2 regions of the Halobacillus ihumii genome follow, and region 1 is predicted to be linked to the other one. Evidence: a T-box and tRNA genes for the amino acid it is inferred to sense, from the RefSeq annotation. Region 1 holds a T-box; the other holds one or more tRNA genes.

Evidence for each region. A T-box is a leader RNA that pairs with one kind of tRNA and senses whether it is charged. The one in region 1 lies ahead of ileS (isoleucine--tRNA ligase), so its partner is inferred to be a tRNA-Ile.
Region 2: it encodes a tRNA-Ile, which carries the amino acid that the T-box ahead of ileS (isoleucine--tRNA ligase) is inferred to sense. The anticodon was not compared.

What each region holds. Positions count from the first base shown of each region.
Region 1 is NZ_CACVAO010000001.1:3,890,678-3,899,520, reverse strand. Features, by position in the region: gene G6R08_RS19520 (RluA family pseudouridine synthase) at 1-623, opposite strand, end outside; gene lspA (signal peptidase II) at 620-1,093, opposite strand; gene G6R08_RS19510 (TerC family protein) at 1,488-2,264, shown strand; gene ileS (isoleucine--tRNA ligase) at 2,674-5,424, opposite strand; T-box leader at 5,569-5,798, opposite strand; gene G6R08_RS19500 (DivIVA domain-containing protein) at 5,885-6,394, opposite strand; gene G6R08_RS19495 (YlmH family RNA-binding protein) at 6,474-7,250, opposite strand; gene G6R08_RS19490 (YggT family protein) at 7,334-7,600, opposite strand; gene G6R08_RS19485 (cell division protein SepF) at 7,604-8,059, opposite strand; gene G6R08_RS19480 (YggS family pyridoxal phosphate-dependent enzyme) at 8,084-8,752, opposite strand; gene pgeF (peptidoglycan editing factor PgeF) at 8,782-8,843, opposite strand, start outside.
Region 2 is NZ_CACVAO010000001.1:2,300,901-2,309,743, forward strand. Features, by position in the region: rRNA gene G6R08_RS11485 (16S ribosomal RNA) at 1-972, shown strand, start outside; tRNA gene G6R08_RS11490 (tRNA-Ile) at 1,093-1,169, shown strand; tRNA gene G6R08_RS11495 (tRNA-Ala) at 1,176-1,251, shown strand; rRNA gene G6R08_RS11500 (23S ribosomal RNA) at 1,419-4,341, shown strand; rRNA gene rrf (5S ribosomal RNA) at 4,471-4,584, shown strand; tRNA gene G6R08_RS11510 (tRNA-Val) at 4,602-4,677, shown strand; tRNA gene G6R08_RS11515 (tRNA-Thr) at 4,684-4,759, shown strand; tRNA gene G6R08_RS11520 (tRNA-Tyr) at 4,779-4,864, shown strand; tRNA gene G6R08_RS11525 (tRNA-Gln) at 4,933-5,007, shown strand; tRNA gene G6R08_RS11530 (tRNA-Lys) at 5,276-5,348, shown strand; tRNA gene G6R08_RS11535 (tRNA-Ala) at 5,400-5,475, shown strand; gene G6R08_RS11540 (HAD-IIIA family hydrolase) at 5,580-6,098, shown strand; gene rocF (arginase) at 6,182-7,084, shown strand; gene G6R08_RS11550 (aspartyl-phosphate phosphatase Spo0E family protein) at 7,093-7,281, opposite strand; gene sigW (RNA polymerase sigma factor SigW) at 7,448-8,011, shown strand; gene G6R08_RS11560 (anti-sigma factor family protein) at 8,027-8,686, shown strand.

The DNA.
Region 1 (8,843 bases):
ACCGCATCTCGGCCTCCTTCAACGACTGCCATACGCTGACGGTCTTTCGTATCACGTCCAATCGGAGCATCGATCGTGCCATATTCATGAGAGATCGACCCGTGAACAATTGCTATATATTTTCGTTCCACTGTTTTGTCCCTAAGTTGTGTAACAAGAGACTCATGAGCACGATCATTTTTGGCCACCATCAATAGTCCACTCGTATCTTTATCAATCCGATGCACAATACCCAGACGCTCTACGCCATTGATTCCTGACAAATCATCACAATGATACAGCAAGGCGTTCACGAGCGTTCCACTCTCATGGCCGGCTGAAGGGTGAACGACCATCCCAGAAGGCTTATTGACAACAATTACATCACGATCCTCATACACAATTTCAAGATCGATGTTTTCTGCCTTTAGCTCTAATGGCTTGGGTTCAGGGATTGTCCAGGTAATCACATCTCCCGCTTGAATTTTGTAATTACTTTTGACAGGTTGTTCGTTGACTAATACGAGATCCTCTTTTAACCAGCCCTGCACTTGGGACCTGGAAGCATCGTCGATGATGTCCGCTAACAATTTATCAATTCTTTTGGATTGGTCAGTATCTTTCGCCTGATAAGTTTCACTCATGCTTTTACTCCTTTTTTCTGGCGTCGTTCATCAATAAATGTAGCAATGAGCACAAAGATCACGCCTACAACGAGTGATGAATCCGCGACATTAAAGATCGGAAAATTATAGTTTCCAATATAGAAATTAAGAAAATCAACGACTTCTTTTCGAAATAACCGATCAATGAAGTTCCCAATTGCACCGCCTAGTATTAAGGCTAGAGCCACTCCCACGAAGCTGCTTTGTTTCGCGTATTGACCCATATAATAAATAATCACACCAATTACGATGACGGTAACAATGTAGAAAAACCACATTTGACCCTGCAGGATTCCCCAGGCCGCCCCTTGATTTCGATGGGAGGTGATGTAAAAGAAGTTCTCAATAACAGGAATGGATTCACGTATCTCCATAGTTCGTACAATAATCCACTTAGTCAGTTGATCAAGCACGATAATCGCAGCAGCAATCAAATAGAATATGTACATAACCGGCCTCCATTATTATTTTCCTTTGTTATTGTATCATAAAATGAAAGGAAGCGGAGAGACCAGGGTCACATGTCTTCACTCAGACTAGCTCGGCATTCATCAGGCCCATGTTTTGTCTACAATTAGTTTAATAACCTCAGGGAAAAATTATTGACTTATGGTGCCTAACGTGGTTAACTAATCATAGAATTCCAAAGGGGAGTAGCTTTAACAGTAACTGTCGTCATTACAGAGTGGGTAAAATCATTCTCGGCATTACTGGCAACTACGGTATTGTTAGCAAGACCTTTGACCATGTTGAATGGTGAAAGGTCTTGTTTTTTGTGGTCTATACCAGTTCAACTTGGAAATGCATTCATCTTATATTGTCGTCTTGAAAGGAGAAATCAACATGGAATCAATCTGGCTGGAATATGGCTGGACCTTACTGGTGTTAATTGGTCTGGAGGGTATCTTATCTGCTGATAACGCCCTTGTGCTTGCGGTGATCGCCAAGCACTTACCAGAAAATGAGAAAAAACGTGCGATCGACTATGGTATTCTTATGGCCTTTATTTTCCGATTCGCTGCCATCTTCCTAATCTCATTTTTGGCAGGTGTCTGGCAAGTTCAGGCAATTGGAGCAGCTTACCTTATCTACCTCGGTGTCAAACACGTATATGCTACATTTTTCGTTAAGAAAAATGAAGGTGAAGAAAGTGAGGAAGATAAAGCTGGAGCCGGTTTCTGGCCTACTGTAGCAAAAATCGGGATTGCCGATGTGGCTTTTGCGATCGATTCTATCCTGGCAGCCGTGGCCCTTGCCGTAACATTACCAGCTACACCACTTCCCCAGTTTGGAGGAATGGATGGCGGTAAATATGCGGTAATCGTCATCGCCACGATCGCAGGACTGGTACTTATTAAATTTGCAGCCAACTGGTTTGTACAACTTCTTGAAAAACGTCCTGGCTTAGAGACAGCAGCCTATTTGATCGTGACATGGGTAGGTGTGAAACTAGCTATTATTACACTGTCCCACCACAATGTCGGCATACTGCCAGAAACATTTGCTCACAGCACAATTTGGACAATTATTTTCTGGACCGTACTACTTACCATCGCAATCGGCGGCTGGTTCCTTTCTGATAAGAGCAAGTCACAGAAAGAGTATTCTAATTCTAATTAGAAGTCATTTCATTAAAACTTATGCAAAAGCCCTAACTTCTGAATCAGAGGTTAGGGCTTTTTAGTATCGTTCGGTCTAGTGAAATTGACACTATGGATTTGATCTGGGGGCCGGGTAGCTCGTTCGGACTTAGCACATGAGGGTTCGACCCTGGCGTGCGGAGGTTCGGACCTAGCTCACGGAGGCTCGACCCTAGCGCGTGGAGGTTCGGACTTAGCTCGCAGGGGCTCGACCCTGGCGCGCGGGGGTTCGGACCTAGCGCATGAGAGTTCGCCCCTAACACACGGAGGTTCGGCCTTAACACACGGGGATTCGGCTCTAGCGATCAGTTATTCTACCCAATGGCCAGAGTCTGCCCCCTTCACACAAAAAAATGTGCCGCCCCATCAACGAGAGCGGCACACTTTATTTACACTTCGTAATGTTCTTTCACAACGGTTGCACAACGCACACACAATTCTGGATGATTCTGATCTTTTCCAATATCATCAGAGGATACCCAGCAGCGCTCACATTTTTCCCCGTCATGCTTCACAACTTCTACGTCCACATGCTCATAAGATTGAGCTTCTTTTGCCTCCGTCGCAACGGTTGCGTCCGATACAATCAGAAGCTGATGGAGGTGCTCAATGCTCGTAAGGACTTCACGGGTTTTGTCATCCTTAGGTATCAGAGTCACACGAGCCTCAAGTGATTTTCCGATCACTTTTTCATTACGAGCGACTTCAAGTGCTTTTAACACGTCATCGCGTACTTCCATGAAGTGATCCCATTTCTCAACGAGTGACGCATCGACAGGATCATTGGCTTCCGGCATATCCGTCAGCTGGACACTAGCTGCATCTGCTCCTAGAATAAAGCGCCAAGTCTCATCAGCCGTATGCGGGATAATCGGTGACATCAGCTTCACGAGAGAAGTTAAAATCTTATAATAAACCGTCTGGATGCTGCGACGGTAAGGATGATTTTTCGCTTCAATATACAGAATATCTTTAGCAAAGTCTAAATAGAATGAACTTAGATCAATGGTACAGAAATTGTGTACCTTGTTATAAACTACCGAAAACTCGTAGTCATCATATGCATGGCGAACGTCATCTACAAGCGTATGGAGACGATGCAGCATATATTGATCCACTTCCTGGAGCTTCTCGTCGCTAACCATGTCTGTGGTTGGATCAAAATCGTGCAGATTACCGAGTAAAAAGCGGAAGGTATTACGAACTTTACGGTAAACTTCAGCTACTTGTTTTAAAATTTTATCAGAAATTCTCACATCAGCTTGATAATCCGCAGAGGCAACCCAAAGACGAATAATATCAGCACCAAGCTGTTTCATCACTTTGTCAGGAATGATGACATTTCCAAGCGACTTACTCATCTTGCGTCCATTTCCATCAAGAGCAAATCCATGACTCAGGATACCTTTGAACGGTGCCTTTCCTGTAACTGCAACAGAGGTCGATAACGAAGAGTTAAACCAGCCTCTGTATTGGTCGGATCCTTCGAGATAAAGATCAGCAGGGCGATTCAGCTCTTCCCTTTGATGCAGGACACCTTGATGGGAAGATCCAGAATCAAACCATACGTCCATAATATCCGTCTCTTTCGTAAACTCACCATTTGGACTATATTCTGACGTAAATCCTTCAGGAAGCAAGTCTTTCGCTTCACGCTCAAACCAGACATTAGAACCGTGTTCACGGAACAGCTCAGATACGTGAGTAATTGTCTCATCTGTAATAATAGGTGTGCCATTTTCAGCATAGAAGACAGGGATCGGCACGCCCCACGTGCGCTGACGGGAAATACACCAGTCCTGACGGTCGCGAACCATATTATACAAACGGGTTTCTCCCCATTTAGGCGTCCATTTTACCTGATTGATTTCCTCCAATAGTTCTTCACGGAAATCTTTAATTGAAGCAAACCATTGATCCGTAGCCCGGAAAATAGTCGGCTTCTTCGTACGCCAATCGTGCGGATAGGAGTGTGTAATAAATTCAAGGCTTAACAAGGCACCTGATTCTTTCAGCTCATCCGTGATCGGTTTGTTAGCTTTATCATAGAACATTCCTTCATACCCCGGAGCTTCCTCTGTGAAGACACCTTTATGATCGACAGGGCAAAGCACATCAAGACCATACTGCTGCCCTACCCAGAAGTCATCTTCCCCGTGACCTGGGGCAGTGTGCACACATCCCGTACCACCGTCGACGGTAACGTGGTCCCCTAGAACGACTAGTGATTCACGATCATACAATGGATGTTTGGCGGTTATACGATCCGCTTCTTTTCCTTTGAAAATCTGTTTCACTTCATAATCTGTCCACTCAAGCTTTTCAGCTACTGTGTCTAGCAAATCGCGAGCAATGATAAATTTATTTTGACCGACTTGAACGACTGCGTAATCATAGCCCGGATTTAAAGCAATCCCTAAGTTAGACGGAATCGTCCAAGGCGTTGTCGTCCAGATGATAAACTTTTCATCGCCTTCCAGTAGTCCTTTACCATCTTTAACGTCAAACGCTACATAAATAGATGGAGAACGCTTATCCTGATATTCAATTTCTGCTTCAGCTAAAGCAGATTCAGAAGATGGAGACCAGAAAACTGGCTTAAGACCTTTATAAATATATCCTTTCTTAGCCATGTCGCCGAATACCTTAATTTGTTCGGCCTCATAATCTTTATTTAATGTAATATAAGGGTTATCCCAGTCACCGCGAACACCCATACGTTTAAATTCTTTTCGCTGACTGTCAAGCTGACCTAGAGCATACTCGGCACAGCGCTCACGGAATTCCGCAACAGACATTTTTTTGCGATCTACCTTTTTCTTAGCTAACGCTGATTCGATTGGCAACCCGTGCGTATCCCAGCCAGGAACGTATGGAGCATGGTAGCCGGCCATGGATTTATATCGTACAATAAAATCTTTTAGTGACTTATTTAACGCATGCCCCATGTGCAGGCTTCCGTTGGCGTAGGGAGGTCCATCATGCAGCACGAACAACGGACGTCCCTCTGTTCGTTTTTGGACTTCCTGATAAATATTTAATTCTTCCCACGTTTTCTGCATTTCCGGTTCACGATTCGGTAAATTGCCTCGCATCGGAAATTCTGTTTTAGGCATCAGCAATGTTTCTTTGTAATTCATAGATGCTCCTCCTTCGTTTTCATAGAACTAAATCGCAAGCTGCCTGGGTGCCGGGAAACGGGCTACCCAACTTCGCTTGCCAGCAAAATGATCCTGCCTTTAAATGGATATCTAATGACGATAAAAAAGCCTTCTCATCCCTAATAAAGGGACGAGAAGGCTCGCGTTACCACCCTAATCAATCAGCTGGAACGCAGCTGATTCACTTGTCTTATTCGTATCGTGAATGACTCGACTACATCTACTGCTACAAGGTTCGACGTAGTAACTCAAGGGGGATTTTCCAACAGAGGCAAGCTTCGGTCTTCCACCATCACCGAATCGCTTCAAGAGTCCCTGCATCCCTGACGTACTTTCCCTATCATCGTTTGATTCATATTCAATTATCCCGGCCAAATAGACATGGGAGTTTCACTTTATGCTTATGCATTATATGTAATCCCGTTCAAGAAGTCAAGTGTTATTTATTTGCCAGCTCTTCTTTTAAGTCAATTTCTTCATCAAATTCAGTTTCAAAGAGATGATCCCAGTCATCATTATCAATCATATCCACTTGTGCTTCAACGAGCATGCGCAGCCTCATCTTAAACACTTTAGCTTGTTTCTTCATTTCTTCAACTTCTACTGAAATTCTTCTGGATTTCTCTAAAGCCTCATTAATAATCCGGTCTGCATTTTTTTCTGCTTCGCGTACGATAAGTTTAGATTCTTTCGTCGCGCTATTTTTAACTTCTTCCGCGGTTTCCTGCGCAACAAGAATGGATTTATTCAGCGTGGTTTCAATTGTGTTGAAGTGACCTAGACGTTCATTCATCTGTTCGACTTCACGTTCGAGTTCTTTCTTCTTACGAATGACGATTTCATAATCTTTGATGACTTGATCTAGAAATTCATTGACTTCATCCTCATCATATCCCCTGAACCCGCGTGTAAATTCTTTATTGTGAATATCAAGTGGTGTTAAAGGCACACCGGCCACCTCCCTATAAGTTCGATACAAATAGCACTAGTTACTTCTTTCGACAGTCATTCGTGTAATTCCTCTAAATTCATCCAATTAATTTAGAAATCGTCACACGATATTTTTCTTTCTTCGTCATGCCATTAATTTGGTCTACTCTGCTTCTTCCGCTTCCCCGGACAGAAAGGAGATCTCCTGCTTCTATAAGAAAGGATGGGCTTTCTACTATTTTAAAATTGACCTTCACATGCCCCGCCTCAATATACATTGCTGCCTTTTTTCGAGATACGCCGTATATTTCTTTTACAACGACATCTAGCCTTAATGAGCTTAACGTAGCGTCTTTCGACTGCCACACGTCGTTACTTTCCATCAACGAGTTAAGCGGCTTTGGCTCGAAGCTTACTTTTGCTTTTTTCACGCCGGTAAAATTCATACATATGTATTCACTGATTTCGGAAGCTGCCACAATGTGAATCCATCCATTTTGAACAATAAGGTCACCGAGTTTTTCCCTGCGAATGCCTAGTGACATAAACGCCCCAAGTACATCCCGGTGCTCAAGTGTCATAAACTTATCAGGATAACTTGCTTCCAACAGCACAACTTGGAAGTCCTGGTCATTAATGACTTCATATTCAGGAGCTATAATCGCTCGTTTTCTCTCACTGGCTTCTGATCCGCCGTATAAGCTCCATTGCAGCACAGGATTATTTCCCATAACTGCACTTACGATCTGTTGTTCCCGGGGGTTTAGAAAATCACTTTCTTTTCGTTCATAGCGCATCTCCACATCATTCTCCCAGGAGATCACTTGATCGATAAATGGACGCTCATCTTCTCTGAAATGCTGATAGATTTCCATAAAATCACCACCGTTTACGACAAAAAGAACAGATGAGAGGCTGGCTGCTTTCGGCTAGCATCTAACCTGTTCCGATTCGGTTATTAATAAAAAATCATATTAAACAAAACTTGAAGACCTTGCCCTGCAAATCGCAAGACAAAAATGGCTACAAGAGGAGATAAATCAATCATTCCTAGCGGCGGAATGATCTTTCGAAACGGCTCTAGAAATGGTTCGCACATTTTACTGAGAATCTCGCCAAAACTTGACTCTCTTGCACCTGGGAACCAAGACAAAAGAATGTAAATAATTAAGAGCCAACTATAAATATTAATCGCAAAAAGTAAAACATTGAACAACTGGACCATCATTTACCACCTTCTACTCATATCTTCTTCTTCACCCATCAGCATTTCTGTAATCGAACCAGAAATTTCCACATTATCCGGTGTACATAGAAATGTTTGGGTACCAAGCTTTTGAATGTCTCCACCTATAGCATAAACGGTACCACTGAGAAAATCCACAATTCGCTTCGCTTGGTGATGGTCTACTCGCTGCAAATTAATAACCACTGCTTTTCGATTCACAAGCTGGTCAGCTATTTCCTGCGCCTCGTTATATGCTTTAGGTTCACTTAAAACCATTTTAGAGGAAGACTTGGCACTCTTCAGGCTCACAACATTTTGATGTTCCTGTCTTTGCCTGTTTCTTTGCATAGGTGTTATTTCTTCTTCCTCTGCTTCACTATCCATTCTATCTTCGTCGACGTATTCATATTCATCTTCCAGTGTAAAAAAAGATTTGAATTTATTTTTCATGCTCATTCTGATCACCTCAGATATTTTTTATTATCCAACTAAACTGGATCCGACCCGGATGTGGGTAGCTCCCTCTTCAATGGCAATCTGGTAATCATTACTCATTCCCATGGACAGCCATTCGCAAGGAGCATGGGCCAGATGCTTGTCCCTAACCTGGTCACGTAAAGCACGTAGTTTTCTAAAAACGGCTCTTAATTCCTCTTCTGCCTCAACATGCGGCGCCATAGTCATTAGTCCGACAATCTTAACTTTTTCATATGCTTTCATGGCCTCAATGAAGGAGCCCACTTCCTCCGGGGGGAGGCCATGTTTCGATTCTTCTCCACTGACATTAACTTGTACAAAACAAGAAACAGGGTCTTCAGCCCGCTTATTAATTTCTTTTGCGAGGGACCGGCGATCCAAAGAGTGAAGCATATCAATTTGGTGGATTACATCCTTCACCTTACGCGATTGCAGTGAACCGATAAAATGCCACTTCGCCTGATTTCCAATACTCTCATATTTTTCAAGGAAGCCTTCTTTCCTGTTCTCACCGAGATTTGTTACCCCAGCTTCCAATGCTTCTTTTGTCCTTTCGATCGATACGTACTTCGTTACAGCAATGATCGTAATCTCATCACGATTACGATTACTTCTCTTGCACGCTTGCTCAATCGTTTCTTCCATTTGTGTTAAGTTGTCTGCTACAGTCATGTATGTATCGCTGCTCCTTTCACATTTACTTAAAGACCAATATAAGCCAGCATTCTCCCCGTTTTCCCATGGTCACGCCGATGAGAATAGA
Region 2 (8,843 bases), 1.6 Mb from region 1:
AAAGCGCGCGCAGGCGGTTTCTTAAGTCTGATGTGAAAGCCCACGGCTCAACCGTGGAGGGTCATTGGAAACTGGGGAACTTGAGGACAGAAGAGGAGAGTGGAATTCCACGTGTAGCGGTGAAATGCGTAGATATGTGGAGGAACACCAGTGGCGAAGGCGACTCTCTGGTCTGTTTCTGACGCTGAGGTGCGAAAGCGTGGGTAGCAAACAGGATTAGATACCCTGGTAGTCCACGCCGTAAACGATGAGTGCTAGGTGTTAGGGGGCTTCCACCCCTTAGTGCTGAAGTTAACGCATTAAGCACTCCGCCTGGGGAGTACGGCCGCAAGGCTGAAACTCAAAGGAATTGACGGGGGCCCGCACAAGCGGTGGAGCATGTGGTTTAATTCGAAGCAACGCGAAGAACCTTACCAGGTCTTGACATCCTTGGACCACCCTAGAGATAGGGTCTTCCCTTCGGGGACCAAGTGACAGGTGGTGCATGGTTGTCGTCAGCTCGTGTCGTGAGATGTTGGGTTAAGTCCCGCAACGAGCGCAACCCCTAATCTTAGTTGCCAGCATTGAGTTGGGCACTCTAAGGTGACTGCCGGTGACAAACCGGAGGAAGGCGGGGATGACGTCAAATCATCATGCCCCTTATGACCTGGGCTACACACGTGCTACAATGGATGGTACAAAGGGCAGCGAAGCCGCAAGGTGTAGCAAATCCCATAAAACCATTCTCAGTTCGGATTGCAGGCTGCAACTCGCCTGCATGAAGCCGGAATCGCTAGTAATCGCGGATCAGCATGCCGCGGTGAATACGTTCCCGGGCCTTGTACACACCGCCCGTCACACCACGAGAGTTGGCAACACCCGAAGTCGGTGAGGTAACCTTTATGGAGCCAGCCGCCGAAGGTGGGGCCAATGATTGGGGTGAAGTCGTAACAAGGTAGCCGTATCGGAAGGTGCGGCTGGATCACCTCCTTTCTAAGGAAATATGCAAGGCGGAAGCACCCTTACGGGTGACGGAAGCTGCCGCATACGGAGGACGTACCTGGTTGGTTGTTCAGTTTTGAGAGATCAAAAAACATAATGATCCCTGTGAATGGGCCTGTAGCTCAGCTGGTTAGAGCGCACGCCTGATAAGCGTGAGGTCGGTGGTTCGAGTCCACTCAGGCCCACCATTCAACGGGGCCTTAGCTCAGCTGGGAGAGCGCCTGCTTTGCACGCAGGAGGTCAGCGGTTCGATCCCGCTAGGCTCCACCATATAATGAACTTTAAAACACAATGACATTCTTGTGTTTTAAAAGCAACCCTTAGAATGGGATGAACCTTGAAAACTGGATAAGATATTTCAGAACGTGTTGGATCGTTAGATCCGCACGGGATGACAAGACATCAAACATCAATTTTTTAAACGTCTTTTCACAGATAGTTAAGTGAATAAGGGCGCACGGTGGATGCCTTGGTACTAGGAGCCGATGAAGGACGGGACTAACACCGATATGCTTTGGGAAGCCGTAAGTAGGCTGTGCACCGAAGATTTCCGAATGGGGAAACCCCCTGCTCGTAATGGAGCAGGATCGTTTACTGAATACATAGGTAGACGAAGGCAGACCCGGGGAACTGAAACATCTCAGTACCCGGAGGAAGAGAAAGCAAACGCGATTTCCCAAGTAGCGGCGAGCGAAACGGAATCAGCCCAAACCAGAAAGCTTGCTTTCTGGGGTTGTAGGACACTCCTTTGGAGTTACCAAAAAAGAAGATAGATGAATCGATCTGGAACGATCAGCCAGAGCAGGTAAGAGCCCTGTAATCGACATCTTCTTTTCTCCGGAGTGGATCCTGAGTACGGCGGAACACGAGGAATTCCGTCGGAATCCGGGAGGACCATCTCCCAAGGCTAAATACTCCCTAGTGACCGATAGTGAACCAGTACCGTGAGGGAAAGGTGAAAAGCACCCCGGAAGGGGAGTGAAAGAGAACCTGAAACCGTGTGCCTACAAGTAGTCGGAGCCCATTGATGGGTGACGGCGTGCCTTTTGTAGAATGAACCGGCGAGTTACGACTGTATGCAAGGTTAAGCGTCAGAAGCGGAGCCGCAGCGAAAGCGAGTCTGAATAGGGCGAATGAGTATGCGGTCGTAGACCCGAAACCGTGTGATCTACCCATGTCCAGGGTGAAGGTCAGGTAACACTGACTGGAGGCCCGAACCCACGCAAGTTGAAAATTGCGGGGATGAGGTGTGGGTAGGGGTGAAATGCCAATCGAACACGGAGATAGCTGGTTCTCTCCGAAATAGCTTTAGGGCTAGCCTCAGAATAGAAAGTCTTGGAGGTAGAGCACTGATTGGACGAGGGGCCCCTACCGGGTTACCGAATTCAGTCAAACTCCGAATGCCAACGACTTTGTTCTGGGAGTCAGACCATGGGTGATAAGGTTCATGGTCGAGAGGGAAACAGCCCAGACCGCCAGCTAAGGTCCCTAAGTGTGTGTTAAGTGGAAAAGGATGTGGAGTTGCTTAGACAACCAGGATGTTGGCTTAGAAGCAGCCATCATTGAAAGAGTGCGTAATAGCTCACTGGTCGAGTGACTCTGCGCCGAAAATATACCGGGGCTAAACACACCACCGAAGCTGCGGATTGATCCGAACGGATCAGTGGTAGGAGAGCGTTCTAAGGGCGGCGAAGTCAGACCGTAAGGACTGGTGGAGCGCTTAGAAGTGAGAATGCCGGTATGAGTAGCGAACAAAGAGTGAGAATCTCTTTCACCGAAAGCCCAAGGTTTCCTGAGGAAGGCTCGTCCTCTCAGGGTTAGTCGGGACCTAAGCCGAGGCCGAAAGGCGTAGGCGATGGACAACAGGTTGATATTCCTGTACCGCCTCCTTTCCGTTTGAACGACGGGGGGACGCAGGAGGATAAGGAGAGCGCACCATTGGATGTGTGCGTCCAAGCAGTGAGACGGTCGAGGCAGGCAAATCCACTCGGCAACGTCAAGCTGTGATGGGGAGGGAACTAAAGTACCGAAGCTCCTGAGTTCACACTGCCAAGAAAATCCTCTAGTGAGGAAAGAGGCGCCCGTACCGCAAACCAACACAGGTAGGCGAGGAGAGGATCCTAAGGTGAGCGGGAGAACTCTCGTTAAGGAACTCGGCAAAATGACCCCGTAACTTCGGGAGAAGGGGTGCTCCTCTGCCGAGGAGCCGCAGTGAAAAGGCCCAAGCGACTGTTTACCAAAAACACAGGTCTCTGCGAAGCCGTAAGGCGAAGTATAGGGGCTGACACCTGCCCGGTGCTGGAAGGTTAAGGGGATGCGTTAGCGCGTAAGCGCGAAGCGTTGAACCGAAGCCCCAGTAAACGGCGGCCGTAACTATAACGGTCCTAAGGTAGCGAAATTCCTTGTCGGGTAAGTTCCGACCCGCACGAAAGGTGCAACGACTTGGGCACTGTCTCAACGAGAGACCCGGTGAAATTATACTATGCGTGAAGATGCGCATTACCCGCGACAGGACGGAAAGACCCCGTGGAGCTTTACTGTAGCCTGATATTGAATGTTGGTACAGCTTGTACAGGATAGGTGGGAGCCTGAGAAACCGGAGCGCTAGCTTCGGTGGAGGCGCTGGTGGGATACCACCCTGGCTGTACGGACATTCTAACCCAGGACCGTGATCCGGTTCGGAGACAGTGTCAGGTGGGCAGTTTGACTGGGGCGGTCGCCTCCTAAAGAGTAACGGAGGCGCCCAAAGGTTCCCTCAGAATGGTTGGAAATCATTCGCAGAGTGTAAAGGCACAAGGGAGCTTGACTGCGAGACTTACAAGTCGAGCAGGGACGAAAGTCGGGCTTAGTGATCCGGCGGTACCGTATGGAAGGGCCGTCGCTCAACGGATAAAAGCTACCCCGGGGATAACAGGCTTATCTCCCCCAAGAGTCCACATCGACGGGGAGGTTTGGCACCTCGATGTCGGCTCATCGCATCCTGGGGCTGTAGTCGGTCCCAAGGGTTGGGCTGTTCGCCCATTAAAGCGGTACGCGAGCTGGGTTCAGAACGTCGTGAGACAGTTCGGTCCCTATCCGTCGTGGGCGTTGGAAATCTGAAAGGAGCTGTCCTTAGTACGAGAGGACCGGGATGGACACACCGCTGGTGTACCAGTTGTTCCGCCAGGAGCATCGCTGGGTAGCTACGTGTGGACGGGATAAGTGCTGAAAGCATCTAAGCATGAAGCCCCCCTTGAGATGAGATTTCCCCTTACGCCAAGTAAGTAAGATTCCTCAGAGACGATGAGGTCGATAGGTCCGAGGTGGAAGCGTGGTGACACGTGGAGCTGACGGATACTAATCAATCGATGACTTAACTATAAGGAAAACGTACACATTAAATGTTTGATAACTTGAATGTCTTATCCAGTTTTGAAGGTTTTCAAAAAAAACCTTGAAATTTTCTTTCAAGGGTCATATAATATATCTTGTCCTTGAAAAATAATAAGGTTTGGTGGTGACGGCGAAGAGGTCACACCTGTTCCCATGCCGAACACAGCAGTTAAGCTCTTCAGCGCCGATGGTAGTCGGGTTGATCCCCGTGAGAGTAGGACACTGCCAAGCCTTGTTACATAAAACCCGGAGGATTAGCTCAGCTGGGAGAGCACTTGCCTTACAAGCAAGGGGTCGCAGGTTCGAGCCCTGCATCCTCCACCATTTATCGCCGGCCTAGCTCAACTGGCAGAGCAACTGATTTGTAATCAGTAGGTTGGGGGTTCAAGTCCTCTGGCCGGCACCATTAACGCTTGTATAACAATGGAGGGATAGCGAAGTTGGCCAAACGCGGCGGACTGTAAATCCGCTCCCATCGGGTTCGCAGGTTCGAGTCCTGCTCCCTCCACCATTTAATTATTAAATTACATCTTTTAGCGTATAAGATTTATTAAACAGTACATACTATTTTTGTAATGTTGGGCCATAGCCAAGCGGTAAGGCAACGGTTTTTGGTACCGTCATGCGCTGGTTCGAATCCAGCTGGCCCAGCCATTTTATCTTAATAGGGAATAAGGCTTTTTTTATTTAACAGGAAATACATAAACGTTCTTGTTACTGACTTAGAGGAATACTTTTTACGATGAGTGTGACTTACGAAAGTATGAGCGTCATTATTCAATACGAGCCATTAGCTCAGTTGGTAGAGCAAGCCAGCTACTTGCGTTACTTCCTTGCAGGCTTGCGAGGAGTGCGGCTTCACTGTTTTCCTTGCAACACGACGAGCATCACTTACGAAAGTATGAGCGTCATTATTAAATATGAGCCATTAGCTCAGTTGGTAGAGCATCTGACTTTTAATCAGAGGGTCGGAGGTTCGAGCCCTCCATGGCTCATCCCGAGAGACGGATATTGCATAAGCAATTCCGTCTCTCATTAATACTCTAGGGGCCTTAGCTCAGCTGGGAGAGCGCCTGCTTTGCACGCAGGAGGTCAGCGGTTCGATCCCGCTAGGCTCCACCAATACATATAAGCTTAAGCTGATATCATGATAGATATCAGCTTTTTTTAATGCGTTCTGGTTCTTACTAATATATAAAAATCCTTTCATAAAGGAGAGAAAACTAGTGAAAGCTATTTTTGTCGATCGTGATGGAACTATGGGGGGCTCAGATAGAATTGAGTATCCAGGTGAATTTCAATTGTACCCGGGTGTTCAAGCTAAGTTTTGTGAGGTGCAAGAGAATGGTGTGAAGTTATTTTCCTTTACCAATCAGCCTGGGATTGCTGAGGGGCATGCAACTGTTAAAAGTTTTCAAGAAGAAATGAACGGTTTTGGTCTTGATGGCGTCTATGTCTGTCCCCACACGCCAAAAGCAGGGTGCAGGTGCCGAAAACCGGAGACGGGGATGATTGAACGTGCCTGTGAAGATCATGGGTTACAACCAGAGAATTGTTATGTGATAGGTGACCGTTTGACAGACATGCAGGCAGCTGAACTTGCTGGTTGTAAAGGAATCCTTGTAACTACAGGCGCTGGAGGAGATTCACTAAGACAGTGGCAACAGTCAGGTGTAAAACTAGATATAAGATGGATTGCTAAAGATATTATTCATGCATTAGATTGGCTGTTGGCGTGCAAATAACGTATATATATGCAGAAAGATGTGCGGTTGAACCACTTGTATGAAAACGTCTACAATTAAAGAAACAAAGGAGGACATTACTTATGAATAAACAGCTATCTATAATTGGAGTACCTATGGACTTAGGCCAAATGCGCCGAGGTGTTGATATGGGACCAAGTGCTATTCGTTATGCAGGCATTGTTGAGCGTCTGGAAAATTTAAAATATACGATTGAAGACCTCGGAGATATTGAAATCAAACGTCCTGCCCAAAAAGATGATAACAAACTGGACAACCTCCGTAATTTGAATGAAGTAGCAGAAGGTAATCATCGGTTAGCTGAAACTGTAGACGAAGTTATAGAAAAAGGGAATTTTCCACTTGTTCTAGGTGGAGATCATAGTATTGCTATGGGTTCATTGGCTGGTATTGCTAAGCACTATGATAATTTAGGAGTCATCTGGTATGATGCACACGGTGATTTAAATACTGGGGATAGCTCTCCTTCAGGAAATATTCATGGGATGCCGTTAGCAGTGAGCCTGGGAATTGGGCACGAAAAGCTGACTAATATTCATGATTATCAACCGAAAATCAAACCCGAGAACATTGTAATTATTGGTGCCCGTTCATTGGATGAAGGTGAAAGGATTTTGATTAAAGAAAAGGGCATTAAGGTGTACACCATGCATGAAGTAGATCGTATAGGGATGTCCCAAGTAGTAGAAGAAACGATTGAATACTTAAAGGAACGTACAGATGGTGTTCATTTAAGCCTAGACTTAGATGGATTGGATCCTGAGGAGGCCCCAGGTGTAGGAACTCCTGTAATGGGTGGGTTAAGCTATCGGGAAAGTCATTTGGCGATGGAGATGCTGTTTCAATCCAGCATGATTACGTCAGCAGAGTTTGTAGAGGTAAACCCAATCTTAGATGAGAAAAATAAAACAGCAAATATGGCTGTGGGTCTTATGGGGTCACTTTTTGGAGAAAGTTTAAAATAATGGGGAAGTTAGGAGCAGCTTACCTTACGAGGGGTAAGTTGCTTTTGTTTTAAAGTTTCAAACTCGTTTAATAAACGATCCAGCTTCACACTTATGCGAACCACCTCTTCAGAAGTTAATGCATTTTCGTAAGCTAACCTGCTCATTTCTTTTCTGCAAACTTCAATCTCCTCAAGCAACATGAACTCTCTTTCCATTTTCTTCACCTCCTATGGGAATTTTTTCATACGTTTTTCTTATACCCATTTTACTATATAATAAACATTATACTAGGGAAAATAAACAGTTATAGAATTTTTGAAACCTTTTGCTCCTCTCATTCGTATGAGGAGAACAACCGCACAGATGGCGGAGGTATAGTAAATGGAAACCATGATTATGAAAAAAATTAAAGAAGTTAAGAAGGGTGACCAGTCTGCGTTTGAAGATATCGTGTCCTTTTATCAAAATAAAGTATATCATATCTGTTATCGAATGATTGGGAATGCTTATGAAGCAGAAGATCTTGCTCAGGAGGCATTTATTCGGGCCTACACTAACATTCATACGTTTGACGAGCGGAGGAAATTCTCTACTTGGTTATATCGTATTGCCACGAATTTAACGATTGATCGTATTAGGAAGAGGAAACCAGATTATTATCTCGATGCTGAGGTAAGAGGGACGAATGGATTAAACATGTACTCCCAACTGGCGGTTGATCAAGCGTTGCCGGAGGAAGAGGTAGAAAGCCTTGAGCTGCAAAGTTACATTCACCGAGAAATTCTCGCCCTGCCCCCTAAATATCGAAGTATTATCGTACTCAGGTATTTAGATGAATTATCCCTTCAGGAAATTGCTGAAGTATTAGATATTCCTATGGGGACTGTAAAGACAAGAATTCACCGAGGCAGGGAGGCCTTACGTAAAAGGCTTCGGCATGTGTAAAGGAGTTGAGAGGGAATGAATTGCAATAAAGAAGCTGTGGCGCTCATGCATAAGTATTTAGATGGCGACCTGCTAAAAGAAGAAGAGAGACGACTGCGTGACCACTTACAAGTATGCACAGCTTGCCAGGCTCATTTCCATGAGTTGAAGCGGTCTATCACATTAGTAAAAAATGCTGGACCCATTACAGCACCTTCAAATTTCACATCTAACGTAATGTCCAGCCTTCCAAAAGAGAAAAAGAGAAAAAACTATGTTCGCTGGCTGCAAAGGCATCCAATTATTACAGCAGCTGCTGTGTTTTGCATATTGATGTTTAGCGGGATATTTTCTGCCTGGAATCAAGATCAGCAAGTAACTGTATCAAAACAGGATGATCTAGTGATTCGTGATAATACAGTGATCGTTCCCGAAGGCGTAACCGTAGAAGGTGATCTAGTTGTTCGGAACGGTGATCTTAAGATAGATGGCAAGATTAATGGTGATATCACGCTCATTAATGGTGATATGGTTACAGAATCAGAACTTGATGAGATTACTAATGGTAAGAAGTATCAGGCATATGTTAGTGGTGAGATTCATGAAGTTAACCAAGTATTTGAATGGGTATGGTATCATGTGAAGAAATTCACCACGGAGCTTTTATCATTAGAATCAGAGGAATCAGATAACTAGTGAAGGGGCCGCTATGAAAAACTCATAGTGGTTTTCTTTTTAACGTAAAAAGCTTATCACATTCGGAGACTATACGAGCAGGTTTTGAATTTTAAATTTCCCCATTCCTAGCAATATTCGTAAAAGTAAAAGTATGATATAATAACACAGGCTATGG